2 regions of the Streptomyces sp. NPDC101178 genome follow, and region 1 is predicted to be linked to the other one. Evidence: riboswitches for the same ligand, from Rfam matches in the RefSeq annotation. Region 1 holds a riboswitch; the other holds the start of a gene.
The links. Region 1 has a riboswitch for S-adenosylmethionine ahead of thrC (threonine synthase). Riboswitches for the same ligand answer to the same signal wherever they lie in the genome.
Positions count from the first base shown of each region.

Region 2: it holds a riboswitch for S-adenosylmethionine, as region 1 does, so the genes downstream of both, ACIRR8_RS29050 (aminotransferase class V-fold PLP-dependent enzyme) here and thrC (threonine synthase) in region 1, are expected to answer to the same signal.

Region 1 covers NZ_JBIWOZ010000014.1:57,457-68,166, forward strand. Annotated here, with positions in the region: gene ACIRR8_RS30295 (stealth family protein) at 1-1,139, opposite strand, end outside; gene ACIRR8_RS30300 (stealth family protein) at 1,136-2,779, opposite strand; gene ACIRR8_RS30305 (hypothetical protein) at 3,173-3,508, opposite strand; gene groL (chaperonin GroEL) at 3,821-5,443, opposite strand; gene ACIRR8_RS30315 (cold-shock protein) at 5,783-5,989, opposite strand; gene ACIRR8_RS30320 (MoaD/ThiS family protein) at 6,409-6,687, opposite strand; gene thrC (threonine synthase) at 6,741-8,036, opposite strand; SAM riboswitch class I at 8,055-8,182, opposite strand; gene ACIRR8_RS30330 (glucosyl-3-phosphoglycerate synthase) at 8,347-9,297, shown strand; gene ACIRR8_RS30335 (trehalose-6-phosphate synthase) at 9,379-10,710, shown strand, end outside.
Region 2 covers NZ_JBIWOZ010000012.1:133,730-144,439, forward strand. Annotated here, with positions in the region: gene ACIRR8_RS29015 (hypothetical protein) at 1-678, opposite strand, end outside; gene ACIRR8_RS29020 (NlpC/P60 family protein) at 695-1,723, opposite strand; gene ACIRR8_RS29025 (NlpC/P60 family protein) at 1,980-3,014, opposite strand; gene ACIRR8_RS29030 (NYN domain-containing protein) at 3,304-4,665, opposite strand; gene ACIRR8_RS29035 (hypothetical protein) at 4,705-4,947, opposite strand; gene ACIRR8_RS29040 (rhomboid family intramembrane serine protease) at 5,142-5,906, shown strand; gene ACIRR8_RS29045 (Lrp/AsnC family transcriptional regulator) at 5,903-6,184, shown strand; gene ACIRR8_RS29050 (aminotransferase class V-fold PLP-dependent enzyme) at 6,250-7,629, opposite strand; SAM riboswitch class IV at 7,835-7,952, opposite strand; gene trpD (anthranilate phosphoribosyltransferase) at 8,028-9,092, opposite strand; gene ACIRR8_RS29060 (cytochrome bc complex cytochrome b subunit) at 9,216-10,710, opposite strand, start outside.

The DNA.
Region 1 (10,710 bases):
TCCTCGGAGAGCCCGTCTATCCGGTACAGGCAGGTCTCGATGGCATGCGAGTTGAAGACCGGGAGCGCCGACGCCGGGAGGATGTCCCGGTGGTCGACGACCGTGAGACCGGGCGCGTTCACATCGAGCCAGGACGGCGTCTGACCGTCGGTCACCAGATACACGTGCCGGATGAAGCTGGCGTGCATCTCCAGCGACCGCAGGGAGTACCGCAACTCGTCGCTGTCGGTGTAGCGGGACATCCCGACCTCGCGCCCGGCGATGGCGGAGGGGCCTTCCCGGTAGGCCTCCCGCTTGGCCGCCAGCTCCGGCTCGTTGCCGTCGACCCAGGTGTAGACCGCGTCGACGGCGAAGGAGACCTCTTCCACGGTCCGCTGGGCGAACGGCTGGAACGTCGGTATCTGCAGGCCGCTCACGGTGGCCGTCGCCGGCTTCTGGGCCTCCGACGGGATGACCTCCGATATCCGGTTGAGGCGGGGCGCGACCAGCGACTCCGGAAACGTGTCCGTGAGCTCGCTGCCCGGGACGCTGAACCACAGCCTCCCGTCGTCGCCGGCGGAGCCGTCGGCCTCCTCGCCCTGCTGCCAGAACTCGATGTCGCAGCCGTCCGCGAACCCGCCCAGCACCTGGCCCTGCGGGCCGAGGTGGACCACGCCCATACGCAGCACCTCGGCCTCCCGGACGGTCTGCGGCAGCCGGCCGTCCGCGCAGTGCCCGGCAACGGACAGGCTGTCGCCCTGATCCACGGCTCCCAGGTAGACAGGCGTCACGGACAGCTCCCGGGTCGCCGCCTCCAGGAAGGCAGCCCGGTGCATCCTCTCCACGCCGACCACGTGCCGCAGCCAGTCGCGGCCAGGCACCAGGAAGTACGGGATGCCGGCTGCCTCCAGCACGTCCGAGACGAGTTTCAGCGACTGAGCCGCGGCCTCGGTGGAGACATAGCTCTTCGCCGGCGCGCCGAGAACACGCAGCCCCCCCACGCTGACGGGGACCACGTCGGGACGGACCCGCCGCAGCGCGGCTCGTCGCCGGGAGACCCGCAGGCGCCAGATCGGCGCGGCCGCCCCTCTCTCAACCTTGCGGGCGGCCCGTGTGCCGACGCGCCAGACGCGTGAGGCCCTCCGGCGTATGAGGCTCATTCCCGCGTTCCATCAGGTCGCCTTTCGAACGAACTGGGGAACGGGAAGTACTGCTCAAGGAAACCGTCCATGCGCATGCTGACTTCTTCGCGCTGCTCCGGGGCGACATCGACGTCGTTGAGGCAGAAGAAGCTGAACCGGCGCGTCGCGAGAAGGTTGTCCAGCCTCTTGTCGGCGTCCTCGCGGCTGATGTTCACGTACCGGAAGCTGAACTTGCCGGGAATGCCCTTCCCGGTGATCAGCGCGTACTGGTACAGGAGGGGCGCGGTGAGCGCCACGTCCTGCGGCGAGCGGAAGCGCGACGCGGTCGTCCGGGCGATGTCCTCGGAGAACATCCCCTCCAGCTCCAGCAGCGTCTTCCGCTGCTGGGGAAGAGGCGTGTGCATGAAGTTGTTCGTGGTGAGCGCCCCGAACTTCTCCATCAGCAGCCGGCGCACGTTCTTGCTCGCGGAGTTCGTCGCCGTCTCCTCGGCGTGCGGCTTGCCGACACCGATCTTCAGCGGCGACACCGGAACCCTCATGACACCGCTGGGGTGGAAGAAGGCCTCGGGCGTGACGGGACGGCCCACGAACACGTCGTCGTTGAAGTAGAGATAGTGGTCGGAAATGCCCGGAATGTGGTGCAGCCGGGTCTCGATGGCGTGCGAGTTGAAGACCGGGAGGACGCCTTCGGGGAAGATGTCCCGGTGATCGACGACGGTGATGCCGTCCGCGTCCGGGTCGAGCCAGCTCGGCGTCTGCCCGTCGGTGACGATGTAGACGTTGCGCACGAAGGGCGCGTACATCTGCAGCGAGCGCAGGGAGTACTTGAGCTCGTCGTGGCTGGTGTAGCGGGAAGCGTTGACTTCCTTGTCCAGGATTTCGGCGGTGCCCTGGCCCTTGTACCGCGCCCGCTTCTCGCGCATGGCCGGCTCTTCACCGTCGACCCAGGTGTAGACGACGTCGACGGGGAACGTCACGTCGCCGATCGTGGGGACGGCGAACGGCGCGAACGTCGGTACGTCCCGGTCGCCGACCCGGCGACTCGCCAGCTGCTGCTCGGAGTTGGGAAGCACCTCCGCGACCCGGTTGCGTCGCGGCGCGATCAGCGACTGGCTGAAGATGTCCGCGGAGGCCTGCGGCTGGATCTTGGCCAGCTCCTGCACCGCGTTCGGACCGGCGATGAGTTCGGCGCCGCTCTTCCAGAACTCGACGTCGCACCCGATCTCGGGCCCGCCGAGGACCTGGCCCGCGGGCCCGAGGTGGATCTCGCCCACGCGCAGCACCGAGGCCGTCAGGAGGGCCGACGGGAGCTTGCCGTCGAGATACATAGCGGGGCGCTTCAGGACGCGTCCCACCGTCGGCTGCCCGATGAAGACCGCCTTCCCGGCGTACTCCTCCTCCATCGCGTCGTGGAAGCGAGCGCGGTCCGCTTCGTTGACGCCGATGGTGTAGCGGACCTTGGAGATACCGGGGACGAGGAAGTAGGAGACGCCCGCCCGCTCCAGCGCGCGGGTGGCGATCGCCAGGTTCTGCGCAGCGGCGTCGGCGGCCGAGAATCCCTGCACGACGCGCCCGTAGAGCTCTTGGCCGTTCACCAGGACCCGGCTGACGTCGGGCTGGTCGCTGACGGCCCTGCGCCGGTTGCGGGCCGAAAGCATCCGCCATGACTGTTCCGCGGCCTTCCGCTGAACTCGCGGGCCCATTCTGCGTGCGAATGAACGAACAGTCACATTCTTTCCTCTCTACCGTCGGGAAGCCGGGGAGCCAGTCGTGACCTGAGTGCGATACCTCTGCCCGGTCACGAACATCCGCCGCTTCCCACCCACCGCCCACTCGCCTGGCCGGCGTGCTTCAGCACGCCGAAGGATAGCCCGAAGCCGTCCTTTTACCGAACGGCAGTTTAACGACCGACAGGCAGTTCCCGTTCCGTGCGCTCCGGCCTCCGAGGGCCCTCGCCGCCGCGATGCCCCTGCCGCCCCACCGCTGTCCTGGTCAGTGGACCGGCGCCGGAGCGTCGCCGGGCGCGCCGCGCGGCTCCGAGCGCCGTCCGCTCACCTCCGGGACAGTGACCTTTGTCGCACGACGTAACCGCCCCAGGCCGCCAGCCCTGCGCCCAGCAGGAGCGGGATCATGCCGTAGCCGACGATCGTCCCCGAGTGCGCGAACCACCGCCCCCCGTCGGACACCTGGGTCGCGGTGATCGTCTCCGGGTCGTTCCTGCCGTCATGGTCCGCGAAGCTGATCCGGGTGCGGCCGACGCCTTCCGCCTCGCCGAAACAGTGCCAGACCGTCTGGCCCTTGCTGGTGCGGGTGTCACGGCACTCGACGGCGCCGAAGGTCTCCACCCGCATGCCGAGGAGGCCGGCGAGGCCCGTGCCCGTCGCCACGCCGAACAGTCCCGCCGCCGACAACGCGACCCCGGCGAGGAGCGACCCGGCCCCCTTGAGACGCGCCCTGTACCTGGAGCCCCCGCGCCCCGGTCCGCCGTACCCCGCCCGCGTAGCCGTCATACCCGCCCCCATCCCCCGCACTCGTACGGCGGTGGCACTCGCCCTCGCACGCGTACGGACTCACCGACCGTCCCCCGCAGTGTCCCAGCGACCTCGGACACGCCACAGGGGCGGCGCCTCCCGTGAAGGAGATGCCGCCCCTGCGGGACGTGCGTGGAGCTTCGACCGACCGGCGCGAACCGGAACCGATCAGAAGTCCATGTCACCGCCCGGCATACCACCCGGGGCGGCCGCGCCGGCCTTCTCGGGCTTGTCGGCGATGACGGCCTCGGTGGTGAGGAAGAGCGCGGCGATGGAGGCGGCGTTCTGCAGAGCGGAGCGCGTGACCTTCGCCGGGTCGAGAATGCCCTCGGCGATCATGTCGACGTACTCACCCGTCGCGGCGTTGAGGCCGTGACCGATCGGCAGGTTGCGGACCTTCTCCACGACGACGCCACCCTCAAGACCACCGTTGACGGCGATCTGCTTGAGCGGGGCCTCCAGCGCGAGCTTCACGGCGTTGGCGCCGGTCGCCTCGTCGCCCGTGAGGTCGAGCTTGTCGAAGACGGCAGAGGCCTGGAGCAGCGCCACGCCACCACCGGCGACGATGCCCTCCTCGACGGCGGCCTTGGCGTTGCGCACCGCGTCCTCGATGCGGTGCTTGCGCTCCTTGAGCTCCACCTCGGTGGCGGCGCCGGCCTTGATGACGGCCACGCCGCCGGCCAGCTTCGCGAGGCGCTCCTGGAGCTTCTCGCGGTCGTAGTCCGAGTCGGAGTTCTCGATCTCGGCACGGATCTGGTTGACGCGGCCCTGGACCTGGTCGCTGTCACCGGCACCGTCGACGATCGTGGTCTCGTCCTTGGTGATGACGACCTTGCGGGCGCGGCCGAGCAGGTCCAGGCCGGCGTTCTCCAGCTTGAGACCGACCTCCTCGGAGATCACGGTGCCACCGGTGAGGATGGCGATGTCCGCGAGCATGGCCTTGCGGCGGTCGCCGAAGCCCGGGGCCTTGACGGCGACGGACTTGAACGTGCCCTTGATCTTGTTGACGACCAGGGTGGAGAGCGCCTCGCCCTCGACGTCCTCGGCGATGATCAGCAGCGGCTTGCCCGACTGCATGACCTTCTCCAGCAGCGGGATGAGGTCCTTGACGCTGCCGATCTTCGAGTTGACGATCAGGATGTACGGGTCGTCGAGCGACGCCTCCATACGCTCCATGTCGGTCGCGAAGTAGGCCGAGATGTAGCCCTTGTCGAAGCGCATGCCCTCCGTCAGCTCGAGCTCCAGACCGAAGGTCTGGGACTCCTCGACGGTGATGACGCCTTCCTTGCCGACCTTGTCCATCGCCTCGGCGATCTTGGCGCCGATCTCGGTGTCGGCGGCGGAGATGGAGGCGGTCGAAGCGATCTGCTCCTTGGTCTCCACGTCCTTGGCCTGCTCCAGCAGAGCGGCGGAGACGGCCTCGACGGCCTTCTCGATGCCGCGCTTGAGGGCCATCGGGTTGGCGCCTGCGGCGACGTTGCGCAGACCCTCGCGGACGAGAGCCTGGGCCAGAACGGTGGCGGTGGTCGTACCGTCGCCGGCGACGTCGTCCGTCTTCTTGGCGACCTCCTTGACCAGCTCCGCACCGATCTTCTCGTACGGGTCCTCGAGCTCGATCTCCTTGGCGATGGAAACACCATCGTTGGTGATCGTGGGCGCGCCCCACTTCTTCTCGAGGACGACGTTACGGCCCTTGGGGCCGAGGGTGACCTTGACGGCGTCGGCGAGCTGGTTCATCCCGCGCTCGAGACCGCGCCGTGCCTCCTCGTCGAACGCGATGATCTTGGCCATGTGAAGTGGTCCTCCCGGACAGGGGTGGATTGCTCCGGACCGAGAGGCGCCCGCGACGGACGGCCTGCGTGCGTGGTGGTTCCTTGCCCCACCGCGCCTGCGGGCCTCACCGGCCCGGTCCAAGTTCTGTCACTCTCACCTGGAGAGTGCTAACGCCAATGATTAGCACTCGACCCCTGAGAGTGCAAGCGCCTCAGGCCAGGGCCCGCCATGTGGTCGGCCCTCCGCCCGGCCGTCCGTCCGCCCGGTCCCGGCGCGCACGAAGGGCCCGGTCCCCCGGATCACTCCGGGGCCGGGCCCTGCGTGCGTGAGTAGTGACGTCGGACGGCCGCGCCGGGCTCAGCCGACGGCGAGCTTGACCATGTCGGCCTGGGGCCCCTTCTGGCCCTGCGAGATCTCGAATTCAACTCGCTGACCCTCTTCGAGGGTGCGGTACCCGTCCATCTGGATCGCGCTGTAGTGGACGAAAACATCCGCACCACCGTCGACCGCGATGAAGCCGTACCCCTTCTCCGCGTTGAACCACTTGACGGTGCCCTGAGCCATGCCTAACTCCCCTATAACTGGCCCTTGCACGGGACCGCACTTCGCGGGCCCGGGTCGGAACTCACCCTCCGACAGGAGAGGGTGCGCGGCGCCGCAGCGCGTCGACCGCGGCCGAATGTATCCGCCCAACTGCCCTCTGCAACAGGTCAATCGGACGAGAATTCCGGGCACGGGCGAACGCCCGAATATGCGGGATTGCTGAAATTTACGGGCAAGTCGGGCCAGGCAAAGGCCACTTATGCCTCAAGGGGTTCACGTACTTTGGCTGCTTCTTATCGGGGCCGGGCGCATTCTCATATGCGGGCGGCACGCGCGGCGAAGGGGCCTTCCCCAACTCTACCGCGCTCAACCATGCAGAATTGCCCCCTCCGCTTTCTCTCGCGGAGGGGGCAACCGTGGTTCGGGCGATGCCGGTCGGATCAGCAGCCGCCGGCCACGGCCGGGATGATCGAGATGCCGGCGCCGTCGGGCGTGGCCGCGTCGAGCCCGCCCTCGAAGCGCACGTCGTCGTCGTTGACGTACACGTTGACGAAGCGGCGCAGCTTGCCCTGGTCGTCCAGGACGCGGGCGGCGATGCCCGGGTGGTCCCTCTCCAGGGAGTCGATGACCTCGGAGAGCTTCGCGCCCTCCGCCGTGACCTCGGCCTGGCCGCCCGTGTAGGTGCGGAGGATGGTGGGGATGCGGACCTTGACGCTCATGGCGGACGCCTTTCTGACGGCTGCGGTCGGGACGATCGGGGCGATCGGGATGGTCAGGCGGAGGCGAGGCCCGCGGCACGGAACGCGTCCAGGCTCGGCTTGATGGTCGCCGTCGCCTGCGAGGTCGCGGAGACCGCGTCGAGCGTCTTGAGCCCGTCACCGGTGTTCAGGACGACGGTGGTGAGCGCCGGGTCGATCACGCCGGCCTCGATCAGCTTCTTCGTCACGCCGACCGTCACGCCGCCCGCCGTCTCGCCGAAGATGCCCTCGGTGCGCGCCAGCAGCTTGATCGCGTCGACGACCTGCTCGTCGTTCACGTCCTCCACCGCGCCGCCCGTGCGGCGGGCGATGTCCAGGACGTACGGGCCGTCCGCCGGGTTGCCGATGGCCAGCGACTTGGCGATGGTGTTCGGCTTCTGGGGCCGTACGACGTCGTGTCCGGCCTTGAAGGCGGCGGAGACCGGCGAGCAGCCCTCGGCCTGGGCGCCGAAGATCTTGTACGGCTTGTCCTCGACCAGGCCGAGCTTGATCAGCTCCTGGAACCCCTTGTCGATCTTCGTCAGCTGGGAGCCGGACGCGATCGGGATGACGATCTGGTCGGGGAGCCGCCAGCCGAGCTGCTCGCAGATCTCGTACGCCAGGGTCTTGGAGCCCTCGCCGTAGTACGGGCGCAGGTTGACGTTGACGAAGCCCCAGCCCTCGCCGAGCGGGTCGCCGATGAGCTCGGAGCAGAAGCGGTTGACGTCGTCGTAGTTGCCCTCGATGCCGACCAGCTCACCGCCGTACACCGCGGCCATGACGACCTTGCCCTGCTCCAGGTCGTGCGGGATGAACACGCAGGAGCGCAGTCCGGCGCGGGCGGCGGCGGCGCCGACGGCACCGGCCAGGTTGCCCGTGGAGGAGCAGGAGAGGGTGGTGAAGCCGAAGGCGCGGGCGGCCTCGACGGCGATCGCGACGACGCGGTCCTTGAAGGAGTGCGTCGGGTTGCCGGAGTCGTCCTTGACGTACAGACCGCCGGTCACGCCCAGCTCACGGGCGAGGTTGTCGGCCTTGACCAGCTTGGTGAAGCCGGGGTTGAGGTTGGGCTTCTCCGCGACATCGGCGGGAACCGGCAGCAGCGGGGCGTAGCGCCAGATGTTGTCCGGGCCGGCCTCGATGCGCTTGCGCAGCTCCTCGGCGGAACCGGTGGGCAGGTCGTACGCCACTTCCAGTGGCCCGAAACAGGACGCACAGGCGAAAAGGGGGCCGAGCTCGAAACGCTCGCCGCACTCGCGGCAGGAAAGCGCCGCGGCGGGACCGAGGTCCACGGAGGCGGTGGTGGCATTACCTGCAACGGTCTGAACAGCCATGATGGCGGAGGCCCTTTCTCCTCATCTTCCTTGCGGCGCATTTCGCCACAAGACGGAATTGGCACCTTCCCCACCGTGACCTCGCGGTCGGTAGGAGGGTTGCCGGGACTTCAACGGGCCGTTCCCTCAGTCCCTCTGGATGAGCTCTGTGGCACTGGATCTTCGATCCAGGCGTTTGTGTGACGACGGACCCCGACATGCGACGGTCATCCGCGTTGTTCAAGACTGTAACCGAAGGACCGGACTGTTGAGATAGTCGTCCGAACGGCGAGATGGATCACACACAGCTCACATGCGAGGAGTTCAGACCGTGCTCGAAGAGGTGGAACGCTGGCTGACCAGGCGTTCCTGGTCGTCCGCCGACCGCCCGCTGAACCGGCTCACCGACGCCCGGGCCGCCGACCCGCACCGCACGTCGGTGAGCGTGGTGCTGCCCGCGCTGAACGAGGAGGCCACGGTCGGCGCGATCGTGGCGACGATCCGGCGCGAGCTGATGGAGAAGGTCCGGCTGGTCGACGAGCTGGTGGTGATCGACTCCGGTTCCACCGACGCCACCGCCGCCGTCGCGCGCGCGGCGGGCGCCCGGGTGGTGCACCGGGACGCGATCCTGCCGCGGATCCCGGCCCTGCCCGGCAAGGGCGAGGTGCTCTGGCGGTCGCTCCTGGTGACCAGCGGCGAGATCGTCTGCTTCGTCGACGCCGACCTGCGGGACTTCTCGGCGGACTTCGTCTCGGGGACGGTCGGCCCGCTGCTCACCGACCCCACCGTGCAGTTCGTCAAGGCGATGTACGACCGTCCGCTCGGCGACACCGCAGGTCAGGGCGGCCGCGTCACCGAGTTGGTGGCACGCCCGCTGCTCAATCTGCACTGGCCCCAGCTGGCCGGTTTCGTGCAGCCGCTGGGCGGCGAGTACGCGGTGCGGCGCTCGCTGCTGGAGCGGCTGCCGTTCCCCGTCGGTTACGGGGTGGAGCTGGGGCTCCTGGTCGACGCGCTGCACACCGTGGGTCTGGACGCGCTGGGCCAGGTGGATGTGGGCGTGCGGCGCCACCGCCACCAGGACGGGCAGGCGCTGGGCCGGATGGCGGCGGCGATCTACCGCACGGCGCAGCTGCGGCTCTCCCGGGGCCATCTGGTGCGGCCGGCGCTGACGCAGTTCGAGCGGGGTGCGGAGGGGTTCGTGCCGCGCACGCATGCGGTGGACACGGAGGAGCGGCCGCCGATGCGGGAGATCGCCGAGTACGCGGAGCGGTGGGCGGCGTGAGGCGCGGAGGACTCCGGCACCGTGGCGGGCGTGAGGCTCTGAGGCGTTTGGCGGCTTCCCTTACGGGCTAGGTTCCGCTACATGGTCACCGAGCACGCACCCGCCTCCACCGCCCAGGTCCTCGTCGCGTCCAACCGCGGCCCGATCACGTACACGCTCGGCGAGGACGGAACGCTCGACGCCAAGCGCGGCGGCGGCGGTCTCGTCTCCGGGCTGAGCGCCGTCGACGACAAGCTGTGGGTCTGCGCGGCCCTCGGCGACGGCGACCGGGAGGCGGTGCGGCGCGGGGTCGGTGAGCCGGGCGTACGGATGCTGGACATCGACGCCGAGGTGCACGCCGACGCGTACAACGGCATCGCGAACTCGGTGCTGTGGTTCGTCCACCACATGCTGTACCAGACGCCCGTGGAGCCGGTCTTCGACGCGGAGTTCCGCCGGCAGTGGGCCTCGTACGAGGCGTACAACCGGGCCTTCGCCCAGGCGCTCGCCGAGGAGGCGGGCCCGGAGGCGTCGGTCCTGGTCCAGGACTACCACCTGGCCCTGGTCCCCGGCATGCTCCGCGAGCTGCGCCCGGACCTGCGGATCGGCCACTTCTCGCACACGCCGTGGGCTCCGGTGGACTACTTCCGGCTGCTGCCGGACGACATCGGCGAGCAGCTGCTGCGCGGCATCCTGGGCGCGGACCGGGCCGCGTTCCTGACCCGGCGGTGGGCGGACGCGTTCATCGACTGCTGTACGGAGATCCTCGGCGGGACGGGCCGGACCAGGGTCGGCGTGCACGGGCTCGGGGCCGACGCGGACTTCCTGCGGCGGCGCTCGCGCGAGGCGGACGTGGACGAGCGGGTGGAGACGCTGCGGGAGCAGGTGGGCGAGGGCAGGAAGACGATCGTGCGGGTGGACCGCACCGAGCTGTCCAAGAACATCGTGCGCGGCCTGCACGCCTACCGGACCCTGCTGGAGACCCGCCCCGAGTGGCGCGAGCGCGTGGTCCACGTGGCCTTCGCCTACCCCTCGCGCCAGGACCTGTCGGTCTACCGGGACTACACGGCGGCGGTGCAGACCCTGGCCACGGAGATCAACGGGGCTTACGGCACGGAGAGTTGGACGCCGGTCCTGCTGCATGTGAACGACGACTTCGCGCGCTCGCTCGCCGCGTACCGGCTGGCGGACGTGGCGCTGGTCAACCCCATCCGCGACGGCATGAACCTGGTCGCCAAGGAGGTCCCGGTCGTCTCCGACCACGGCTGCGCGCTGGTGCTGTCGCGGGAGGCGGGGGCGTACGAGGAGCTGGGCGAGGACGCGATCGCGGTGAACCCGTACGACGTGGTGGCCACGGCACAGGCGCTGCACGAGGCGCTGTCGATGGGCGCCGAGGAGCGGACCGGCCGCACGAAGCGGCTGGCGGAGGCGGCG
Region 2 (10,710 bases), on a different contig from region 1:
CAGGTCCGCCATGGACTCCGTGGAGTCCGGGACGAGGACGACCACCCGGCGCGCCCAGGACCCCGGCCAGGCGTCGGAGACGGCCGGTACGGCGAGGTCCACGGTGTCCGCGACCTGGCGCAGCTCCTCCTGCGACCGCCCGACGCCCAGGACGAGGCTGTGGGCGCCCCGCACGACCTCCACCTCCCCTTGGTGCCAGAGCTGCTCGGAGGCGCCCTTGGCGGGCCGGTCGGCGCTGACGTACCACTTCTCGCCGTCGCGCATCAGCTCCAGGGTCCGGCGGGCGGCGACGGGCGCGGTGTCGTACCCGTCGATCCGGTAGCGCAGCTCCACCTCGGCGGTGGCCCAGTCGCCGTCCTCCTCGGTGATGCCCTTCACCTCGTACGACCAGGACTTCAGCGGTACGTCGGCGAGGTTGGCGAACTCGGTGCGCTGGACGGCCCGCAGCTTCACCGCGTCGGGGGCCAGCGCGTCGAGGTAGCCCGCCGGGTCCCTGGCCAGGACGGCGGCGGCCCGGCGCTCCAGGGTGGCGTCGATCTCGCGGACGGTGAGCGAGGTGTCGGCATCGGCCGGGGCCACACAGCCCGAGGCGGTCAGCAGAGCGGCGAGCACCAGGCCCGCCGCACGCCGAGGAGACCGGGGTCGTCCCCGTCGCGCACCACGTCCTCGTACGGCCATCCTGCCGATCGTACGGTCAGATCCGGGTGACCGAGGAGACCGGCATCATGCCGACGGGGTCGTAGCGGATCGCGGCGCCCGGGTACGGGGCGTGGATGACCTGGCCGTTGCCGACGTACATGCCGATGTGGCTGGCGTCGGCGCGGTAGGCGACCAGGTCGCCGGGCTGGGCCTGGGAGAGCGGGACCATGCGGCCGGCGTACCGCTGTGCCTGCGAGGTGCGCGGCAGGCTCACGCCGGCCTGGCTGTAGGCCCACTGCATGAGGCCGGAGCAGTCGAAGCCGGAGGGCCCGTTGGCGCCCCACACGTACGGCTTGCCGAGCGCCTGGCGTACGGCGGCGACTGCGGACATCCCGCGGGCCGAACCGGGCGTGACGCCGGAGAGGTCGGGGGCGGCGTCGCGGCCGGTGCGGGAGGCGCGGTCGAAGGCGGCGCGGTCCTGGGCCGGCAGCGAGTTCAGCAGCTGCCGGGCCTGGCGGAGCTTGGCCTCGACGGTCCGCTTGTGGCGGGTGACGGCGGCCCGGTCGCGCTCCAGCCCGGCCAGCGCGCGGCCGGCCTCGGCGCGGGTCTGGGCCACCTTGCGCTGGGCGTGCCGGAGCTTGTCCAGGGTCAGCGCCTGGCGCACCCCGGCCCGGTCGAGCGCGGCGGCCCGCTCCAGGTAGGTGTCCGGGTCGGAGGAGAGCAGCAGCGCGAGAGCCGGGTCGATCGAGCCGGTGCGGTATTGCGCGCCCGCCATCGCGCCGAGCGAGTTCCGCATCCGGTTGATGGCCTCCTGGCCGCGGGCGGTCGCGTCCTGGGCCCGGTCCGCCTCGCCGCGTAGCCGCTCCACCCGCTCCCCGGCCTCGTTGTAGAGCTCGGTGGCCTTCTCGGCCTCGCCGTAGAGCCGGTCGACGGCCGCCTTGGCGCTCGCGCGGGTGTCCTGGGGGTCGGCGCTCGCCGGGGCCCCGGTCAGGGTCGCGGCCGCGGTGGCGGCGGCCGCCGAGACGACCGTGACGCGGACGCCCCGATGGAGGCCGGACTGGGTGGGACGGCGATGGGACACCACAGGAAGCCGCACTTCCTTCCGCTGACGCAGTTGACGCAGGAACGCGCGGGTCCGTACCGGGAGCCGCGCAGCAGCCAGACAGTAATCGGACGACCACCGGGCGGCCAAAGACCCCGGCGGTGGCGGAAGAGGCGTCGAAACGGCGCTGCCCCGCCGGTGACCTCGGTCTCCGGGCGGGGCAGGGCGTCAGTGCGGGGTGGGGCGATTCCCTCGTTCGGGCGTCGCTCCGGGCGGGCGTGGCGTCAGTTCGGACGCGTCAGATGCGGACGCCGAACTGGAAGGTGCCCATGTAGTCCATGGACTCGTAGCGGACGACGGTGCCCGGCTTCGGGGAGTGCAGGATCTGGTTGTTGCCGGCGTAGAAGCCGACGTGCGACAGGCCGTTGAAGAAGACCAGGTCGCCGGGCCTGAGCTCGCTGCGGCCGATCTTCGTGCCGTCGTTCTGCTGGGTGTACGTGGTCCGGGAGATGCCGACACCGGCCTGGGCGAAGGCCCACTGGGTCAGCCCGGAGCAGTCGTAGGAGTTGGGGCCGGAGCCGCCGGAGACGTACGGCTTGCCGAGCTGGGTGGCGGCGGCGGAGAGGGCGGCGGCTCCGCGGCCCGACGCGGGAGCCTCGTTGCCGAGCTCGACGCGCTCACTGGTGGCGCGGCTGGCGCGGTCCTTCGCCGCCTCCTCCTCCTGGATCTTCGCCCGCTCGGCGGCGGTGAGGCTGTTGAGGAGGCGCTGCGCGTCGGCCAGCTTGCCCTGGTACTTCTTCTTGTTCTCGCCGAGCTGCTTGCGGACGTCGGCGAGGTCGCCGAGCTTGTCCTGGGCTTCCTTGCGCTGCTGGGCGAGGGTGCGCTGCTTGGCCTGGATCTTCTGCAGCGACTCCGTCTGCTTGACCGTCAGCTGGTCGAGCGCGGAGGCCTGGTCGAGGAAGCTGTCCGGGTCCGAGGCGAGGAAGAGGGCGACCGAGGGGTCGATGCCGCCGGAGCGGTACTGCGCGGTGGCGATCGAACCCAGCTCGCCGCGCAGGGTGTTGAGCTCGTCCTGGCCGCGGGCGACCTTGTCCTGGAGCGCGTCGACCTGCTTCTTCAGCTTGTCCTGCTGCTCCTTGGCCCCGTTGTACTTCTCGGTGGCGGCCTCGGCCTCGTGGTAGAGCTTGTCGACCTCCGCCTTGACCTCGTCCTTGGTCGGCTTGGGGTCGGCGTGGGCGGCCTGGGAGGTCAGGGCCACAGCCGCGGCGGCGGTCGCGGTGAGCACGGTCACACGGGCGCGGCTCGGCTGCTTGGGACGACGGTGGGACGCCACGAAGGCGAGCTCCTTCTTCCTCAGAGCCGCCTACCGGGCTGGGGGAAAGAATCCCCGGCTCCGTGCACTCACGGATTCGGCGGTTCCTTCGCCGCCACCCCCAATGGGTGATCAACCGTGCGAAGGTTCGAGGGCTAAACCTAGTGACCATCTTGTGATCAGTTCAAATCCTCACAGGATTTTTCTTGTCACATCAGGCACTTTTTTACTCTCACTCCACCACGTGTAGCGGCGACTTGACGGTACGTTCCCAAAAATCCGGCATGCCACACATGTCGCACAACTGTACCTAGACGCGCGAAAGCCGCTTGAGGAGCAACACGGACGCGACGGGCCGGGCACCGGCTTTGGCCACCCCGTCCGCCACCTCGCGGTCGGTGGAGACCACCACCACGGGCCGTCCCGGCGGTTCCGCGCGGGCCAGTTGACGGATCAGCTCGTCCGCCGTGACCCCCGCCTTGCTGAACAGCACCCGCACTCCGCGCGGCGGCGCGAGCAGCACCGGTGCGGCCAGCTCGGCGCCGTCGAAGACACAGGTCATCTCGGCGCCGGTCTGCGCGGCGAGCACCGAGAGGCCGCCCAGCAGCCGCAACCGCTGCTTCTCCAGCGGCATCTGGGGGTAGCCGGTCTTGGTGACGTTGTAGCCGTCCACGATGAGGTGGGCCTGCGGGAGCGCCAGCAGCTGGTCGAGCAGGGCCGGGTCGGTGTCCGAAAGCGCCCTGGCGGCGATGTCCTTGGGCGACATCCGGCCGGGCTCGACCGCGTCCACGCTGTCGGCCGGGCGGGACGTCACCGGGGGCAGGGCCAGCTCGCGGCGGAGCCCCGACGCCGCGTCCAGCACGGTGTCCAGGAGCAGCCGCAGCCGCATGTCCTCCACCGAACGGCCCTCGCGGGAGGCCCTGCGGCCCGCCTCCAGGGCCGCCTCGGCCTCGCCGAGCCGGTGCTTGAGCCGGCGCGACTCGCTCTCGGCGGCGGAGAGCTGGGCGGCCGCCTCGGCCCGCTGCACCTCCGCCTCTGCGGTGGAGCGGCGCAGGGCGGCCTCGCCGCGCTTGACCTCGCTCTGCGCGGAGCGGAGCTTGCGGTGGAGCGACTCGGACTCCTTGCGGGCCGCGTCCAGCTCGGCGCGCAGCCGCTCGGTCTCGCTGCGGGTGTGGGCGCGCGCCCGCTCCAGTTCCTCGCGCAGCTGGAGCAGTTCGCGCCGGGCCTCCTCCTCCACCCGCTCCGCGTCGGCCCGCTGGACCTCCTCGCCGGCCGCCTCGACCAGCTTGACCCAGCCGACGGGGCGCAGCACGTAGGCGGCGGCGGCCACATCGACGGGGTCGGCGGCGGCGGGCGGCGAACCCGCCTCCAGCGCACCGGCCAGCTCCGGCTGGGCCTGGCTCAGCCGCTCACCGATGCGCTGGCGGAAGAGCGGGTCGCTCTCCAGCGCGGCGGCCATCGCGTTCCCGGCGAACTTGGCCCGCCGGGTCGGGGTGAACCGGGCGTACTGCCGCAACTGGGCGGGCAGTTCGGCGATGGTCAGACCGCCGAAGGCGTCCGCGACCAGGGCGACGACCCGCCGCCGTACGCCTTCGGGCAGCGGGCGGTCGAGCGCCTCGGCACCGTCGTCGGCCGCATCGGCCGATTCGGCGCCACTGGTCGGCTGATCCACCGTCCGTCACCCCATAGATCTGTCTGTCGGCGCGCTCCCTCAGGAGGCGGCACCCGGCCTGTCCACCAGTTCGATCTGGTCCACCGCGTTGCACCAACGACAGCGGACCGACTCGATGGTCTCACTGACCACCTCCCGCTCCTCGACACTGGACTCACCGGCCAGGTCGAGGTGCACGTACTCCACGACCTTGGAGGACCGCGTCACGTCGAAGCGCGTGAGATTGCCGCACAGGGTGCAGCGCCAGCGGGTCCCGTCGGTCGGCAGGGGAACCGTCGTCATCGTTGCGTCCTCTTTCGTCGTCTCCGACAGCGCGCGCAGGGCGTGCCGCCGTGTCGCTTCCTGTCCTACGTCAAGGATCTCGCGGTGCGCCGTCGAACTGCGGAAGTCCTGGCGTAACCCTACGGCCTCGCGTATAGGCATCGGCACGGCGAGGCGCTCCGTCCCGTTCTCCGCTGGTACGTCATGCTCTGTACATGATCGACGTACGGCGGTTCGACTGGCGGGCCTCGGCCGGGAAGGTCCGGGACAGCGCGGCGGGCGGGACGGTGGGCGGGGCGCCGGTGACGTACGGGCTGATCGCCCTGTGCTGCGCGATCTTCGTGATCAGCCCGCTCTCCGGCTTCGGCGGCGCCTCCTACGGCAGCCAGGACGCGCTGCTCGCCGCGCAGGCCGGGTACTTCGAGCGGTGGGGCGTGATCCCGGCCGAGCTGTGGGAGGGCTCGGCACGCGTGCTGGCCACGCCGTTCACCGCGCTGTTCGTGCACGGCAGCTGGCTGCACCTGCTGGGCAACCTGCTCTTCCTCTACGTGTTCGGGGCGATGGCCGAGGAGCGCATGGGCCACGTGCACTTCGCCCTCTTCTACGTGGGGTGCGGCTACCTGGCGCTGGTCTGCTACGCGGCGGCGCACGCGGACTCGGAGCAGACGCTGGTCGGGGCGTCGGGCGCGATCTCGGCGGTGCTCGGCGCGTTCCTTTACCTGTTCCCGAAGGCCCGGGTGACCAGCCTGTTCCCGTTCCTCTTCTTCCTGCCGCTGCGCTTTCCGGCCTGGATCGTGCTGGTCTTCTGGTTCGGGCTCCAGTGGGCGGCGGCGCAGGCGGCGGACGCGGGGCCGGGGGTGGCGTATCTGGCGCATGTGGCGGGGTTCGCGGCGGGGTTCCTGTACGCCTGGGGACGCTATCGGGGACGCACTAGAGTGAAGGTTCCAGCCACGGCGACCGAGGGAGACAGACAGCCGTGATCACCGCGATCGTGCTCATCAAGACCAGCGTGGACCGGATTCCGGAGATCGCCGAGGCCATCGCCGCGCTGGACAGTGTCAGCGAGGTCTTCTCCGTCACCGGCACCTACGACCTGATCGCCATGGTCCGGGTGGCCCGCCACGACGACCTCGCCGACGTCATCCCCGGCCGGATCAGCAAGATCCCGGGCGTCGAGGGCACGGACACGCATGTGGCGTTCCGTACGTACTCCCAGCACGACCTGGAAGCGGCGTTCGCCATCGGCCTGGACGCGTAACCTCCGACATACCTCGGCCGGGAACAGGCAGCGCGCCTGTTCCCGGCCGACGTGCTGTGCAGGCCTCAGACCTGGGCGGCCGTGCCCCGGTCCGGGACGCAGCGGCCGTCCTCGGTGCGGTACTTCCACTGGGCGCCCTCGCGGACCAGCTCGGTGACCGCGCGCAGGAACCGCTCGATGTGCTCGTCCGGCGTACCGGCGCCGAAGCTGACCCGGATCGCGTTGAGCAAGCGCTCGCCCGGCTCGGCCTCCGGGGCGCCGCACTCCCCCGGGTCCTGCGGGTCGCTGCCGAGGAGGGTGCGGACCAGCGGGTGGGCGCAGAAGAGGCCGTCGCGGACGCCGATGCCGTACTCGGCGGAGAGGGCGGCGGCGAAGTGCGAGCTGTTCCAGCCGCGCACCACGAAGGAGATGACGCCGACGCGGGGCGCGTCGTCGCCGAAGAGCGAGAGCACCTGGACCTCGGGGACCTCGGCGAGGCCCTCGCGTACCCGGCGCACCAGCTCCTGCTCCCGGGCGACCAGGGTGTCGAAGCCGGCCTCGGTCAGGGCCTTGCAGGCGGAGGCGATGGAGTAGACGCCGATCACGTTGGGCGAACCGGCCTCGTGGCGGGCGGCCGTGGTGTGCCAGTCGACGTCCACGCCGCCGTCGGCGCGCCGGGCGACCTTGCGGGAGGCACCGCCACCGGCGAGGTACGGCTCGGCCGCCTGGAGCCAGTCGGCGCGGCCCGCGAGGACCCCTGAGCCGAAGGGCGCGTACAGCTTGTGGCCGGAGAACGCGACCCAGTCGACGTCCAGTTCCGCGATGTCCACCGGGTGGTGCGGGGCCAGCTGGGCGGCGTCGAGGACGATGCGGGCGCCGTGCGCGTGGGCGGCGGCGGCCAGTTCCTTCACCGGCCACAGCTCACCGGTCACGTTGGAGGCGCCGGTGACGCAGACGAGGGCCGGGCCGTAGGGGTCGCGGTCGGCGAGCGCCCGCTCCAGCGCCTGGACCGCCTGGCCCGGCGTACGGGGCGCGTTGAGGTAGGTGACCCGGGCGTCGCGCCAGGGCAGCAGGGAGGCGTGGTGCTCGGTCTCGTACACGAAGACCTGGCAGTCCGCCGGGAGCGCGGCGGCCAGCAGGTTGAGGGAGTCGGTGGTGGAGCGGGTGAAGACGACCTGGTCCTCCGCGCGGCAGCCGAGGAACTCCGCGACCGTGCGGCGGCTGCTCTCGAAGAGGTCGGTGGAGAGCTGCGAGAGGTATCCGGCCCCGCGGTGGACACTGCCGTAGTACGGGGCGTACGCGGCCACGTCGTCCCAGACCCGCTGGAGGGCCGGGGCGCTGGCGGCGTAGTCGAGTGCGGCGTAGGTGACCTCACCGCCGGTGACGAGCGGAACGGTGACATCCTGCCCCAGAACGGGCAGCGGGGCACAAACCGACGGGTCGATGGCAGCGGTGGAGACAGACATGGCGAACTCCCGTAACAGGCAGGCGAAATCCGGCGTCGGCGGGTACGCGGCAACGCAGGAGGGGAAGGGGGAAAGGCGCGCTGAAGAAGGGCGGTCAGCTCAGGGCGTGAAGAAGCCCTGGGACGAGCCCTAACGCATTCGCTTGCTCACAGAAGGCTCCCTAGGGACCAGGACCCCGGGGGCTGACGTCCACTGGACGCCGAGGGGCCCGCGCTTGCCGCAGACCTCGCTGCCTACGGCCTGGTCTTCACCCGGGGCACCCCGCCACGGACGGAGGGTTGCCGGACAGCGGGCCGGGGCCGTAGTCGCTGTCACTCATGACCTGCGCAGCATCTTGCCATATGTATGCGCACGCGCAAGGGCGCAGTCCGGCATCCGGACTGCGCCCTTGGCCGGTTTCAGGCGTTGCTGGCCGCCACCCACCGCTCCAGCGCGTGCTTCGCCGCACCGGAGTCGACGGCTTCGGCGGCCACCTGGATCTTCGCCGCGATCTGCTCGGTCAGCGTGCCGGTGCCCGGGTCGAGCGCGACCAGCGCCGCCGCCGAGTTGAGCAGCACCGCCTCCCGTACCGCGCCGGTCCCGCCATCCAGCAGGCGGCGGGCCACATCGGCGTTGTACGAGGCGTCGGCGCCGCGCAGCGCCTCGACGGGGACCAGCGGGAGGCCGACGTCCCGCGGGTCGAAGGGCTCCTCGCGGACCGTGCCGTCGCGGACCACCCAGACCCGCGAGGTGGCGGTGGTGGTCAGCTCGTCGAGTCCGTCGTCGCCCCGGAAGACGAGCGCCGAGTTGCCCCGCTCCGCGAGCACGCCCGCGACGATGGGCGCCATCCTGGCGTCGGCCACCCCGATGGCCTGGGAGCGCACCTGGGCCGGGTTGGTGAGCGGGCCCAGGATGTTGAACGTGGTCTGCGCGCCGAGCTCCCGGCGGGCCTTGGCCGCGTACCGCAGGGCCGGGTGGAACTTCACGGCGAAGCAGAAGGTGATGCCCGCCGCCTCTGCGACCTCGACCACCCGCTGCGGGGTCAGCTCCAGGTTGACGCCGAGCTTCTCCAGTACGTCGGAGGAGCCGCTCGCCGACGAGGCGGCCCGGTTGCCGTGCTTGACGACCTTGGCGCCGGTCCCGGCGATGACGATCGCGGACATGGTGGAGATGTTGACCGTCTTGGCGAGGTCGCCGCCGGTGCCGACGATGTCGACGGTGCGGCCGGGCACGTGGATGGTGTTGGCGTGCGCGTACATCGCGCGCACCAGGCCGGTGACCTCCTCCACGGTCTCGCCCTTGGCCCGCAGAGCGACCGCGAAGCCGGCGATCTGCGCGTCGGTCGCCTCGCCGCTCATGATGCGGTCCATCGCCCAGGCGGTCTCCTCGGTGGAGAGGTTCTCGCCGCGGAGCAGGGGGTTCAGCAGGCCGGGCCAGGAACGGTCCGCCACGCTGTCGCCGCCGCTCGGGGTCACAACGTTCATGGTCCGCTCCAGGGGGTCCACAGCCGGGAAAGATACGGCTCCACCCTATCCAGCCGCCGGGACCGCGAAGAGCCCCGTCCATCGGATGGACGGGGCTCTCACGGTGGCGATCAGGTCAGGAGATCAGTGGTGGCCGTGGCCCGAGGTGATCTCCTTGTACTCCTCCGCGGTGGGCTTGACGATCTGGTTGTTCTCGCCGTAGTAGCCCTTGCTGAGCTTGGCTCGCACCTTCTGGACCGGGGAGATCTTGCGCTTGACGCCGTTCTCGTCGACCTCGGGGCCGAGCTCGACCGGCTTGTACTGCTCGTGCGCGGTAAGCGTGTGCAGCTGACCGGGCGAGAGCGGCTCGTGGATCTCCACGAACTCACCGTGCGGCAGGCGCTTGATGATGCCGGTCTCACGACCGTGCAGCACCTTCTCCTTGTCACGGCGCTGGAGGCCGAGGCAGATCCGCTTCGTGACGATGAACGCGATGACCGGTCCGGCGAAGAAGAAGATCCGGACGAACCAGGAGATGGCGTTCAGCGACAGGTGGAAGTGCGTGGCCCACAGGTCGTTACCACCGCCGACGAGGCCGATGAAGTACGCCGTGATCCAGGCGACACCGAGCGCCGTACGGGTGGGGGCGTTGCGCGGGCGGTCCAGGATGTGGTGCTCGCGCTTGTCCCCGGTGATCCAGGACTCGATGAACGGGTACACCGCGGGCAGCGAGAGCACCAGGCCGAAGAGGACCAGCGGGATGAACACGCCCAGGTTGAGCGTGTGACCCCAGAACACGATCTCCCAGCCCGGCATGACGCGGACCAGACCCTCGGCGAAGCCCATGTACCAGTCGGGCTGGGCGCCGGTGGACACCTGGTCCGGGCGGTACGGGCCGAGCGCCCAGATCGGGTTGATCGTGGCGATGGCCGAGATGATCGCGATGATGCCGAAGACCAGGAAGAAGAACCCTCCGGCCTTCGCCATGTACACCGGCAGCAGGGGCATGCCCACGACGTTCTTGTTGGTCCGGCCGGGACCCGCGAACTGCGTGTGCTTGTGGTAGAAGACCAGGATCAGGTGGGCCACCAGCAGTCCGAGCATGATGCCCGGCAGCAGCAGGATGTGGATCGAGTAGAACCGGGCCACGAAGTCGTGGCCGGGGAACTCGCCGCCGAACAGGAACATCGAGATGTACGTACCGACGATCGGCACGGACAGGATCGCGCCCTGGGTGAAGCGGACACCCGTACCGGAGAGCAGGTCGTCCGGGAGGGAGTAGCCGGTGAAGCCGGTGAACATGCCCAGCACGAAGAGCAGGAAGCCGAAGACCCAGTTGACCTCACGCGGCTTGCGGAAGGCACCGGTGAAGAAGACACGGCACATGTGCACGAACATGGCGGCCAGGAAGATCAGCGCGCCCCAGTGGTGGATCTGCCGGACGAGCAGACCACCGCGGACCTCGAAGCTGATCTTCAGCGTGGAGGCGTAGGCCTCCGACATCCGGATGCCCTGCATGGGCTCGTACGGACCGTGGTAGACGATCTCGTTCATGCTCGGCTGGAAGAACAGCGTCAGATACACACCCGTGAGGATGATGATGATGAAGCTGTAGAGCGCGACCTCGCCGAGCATGAAG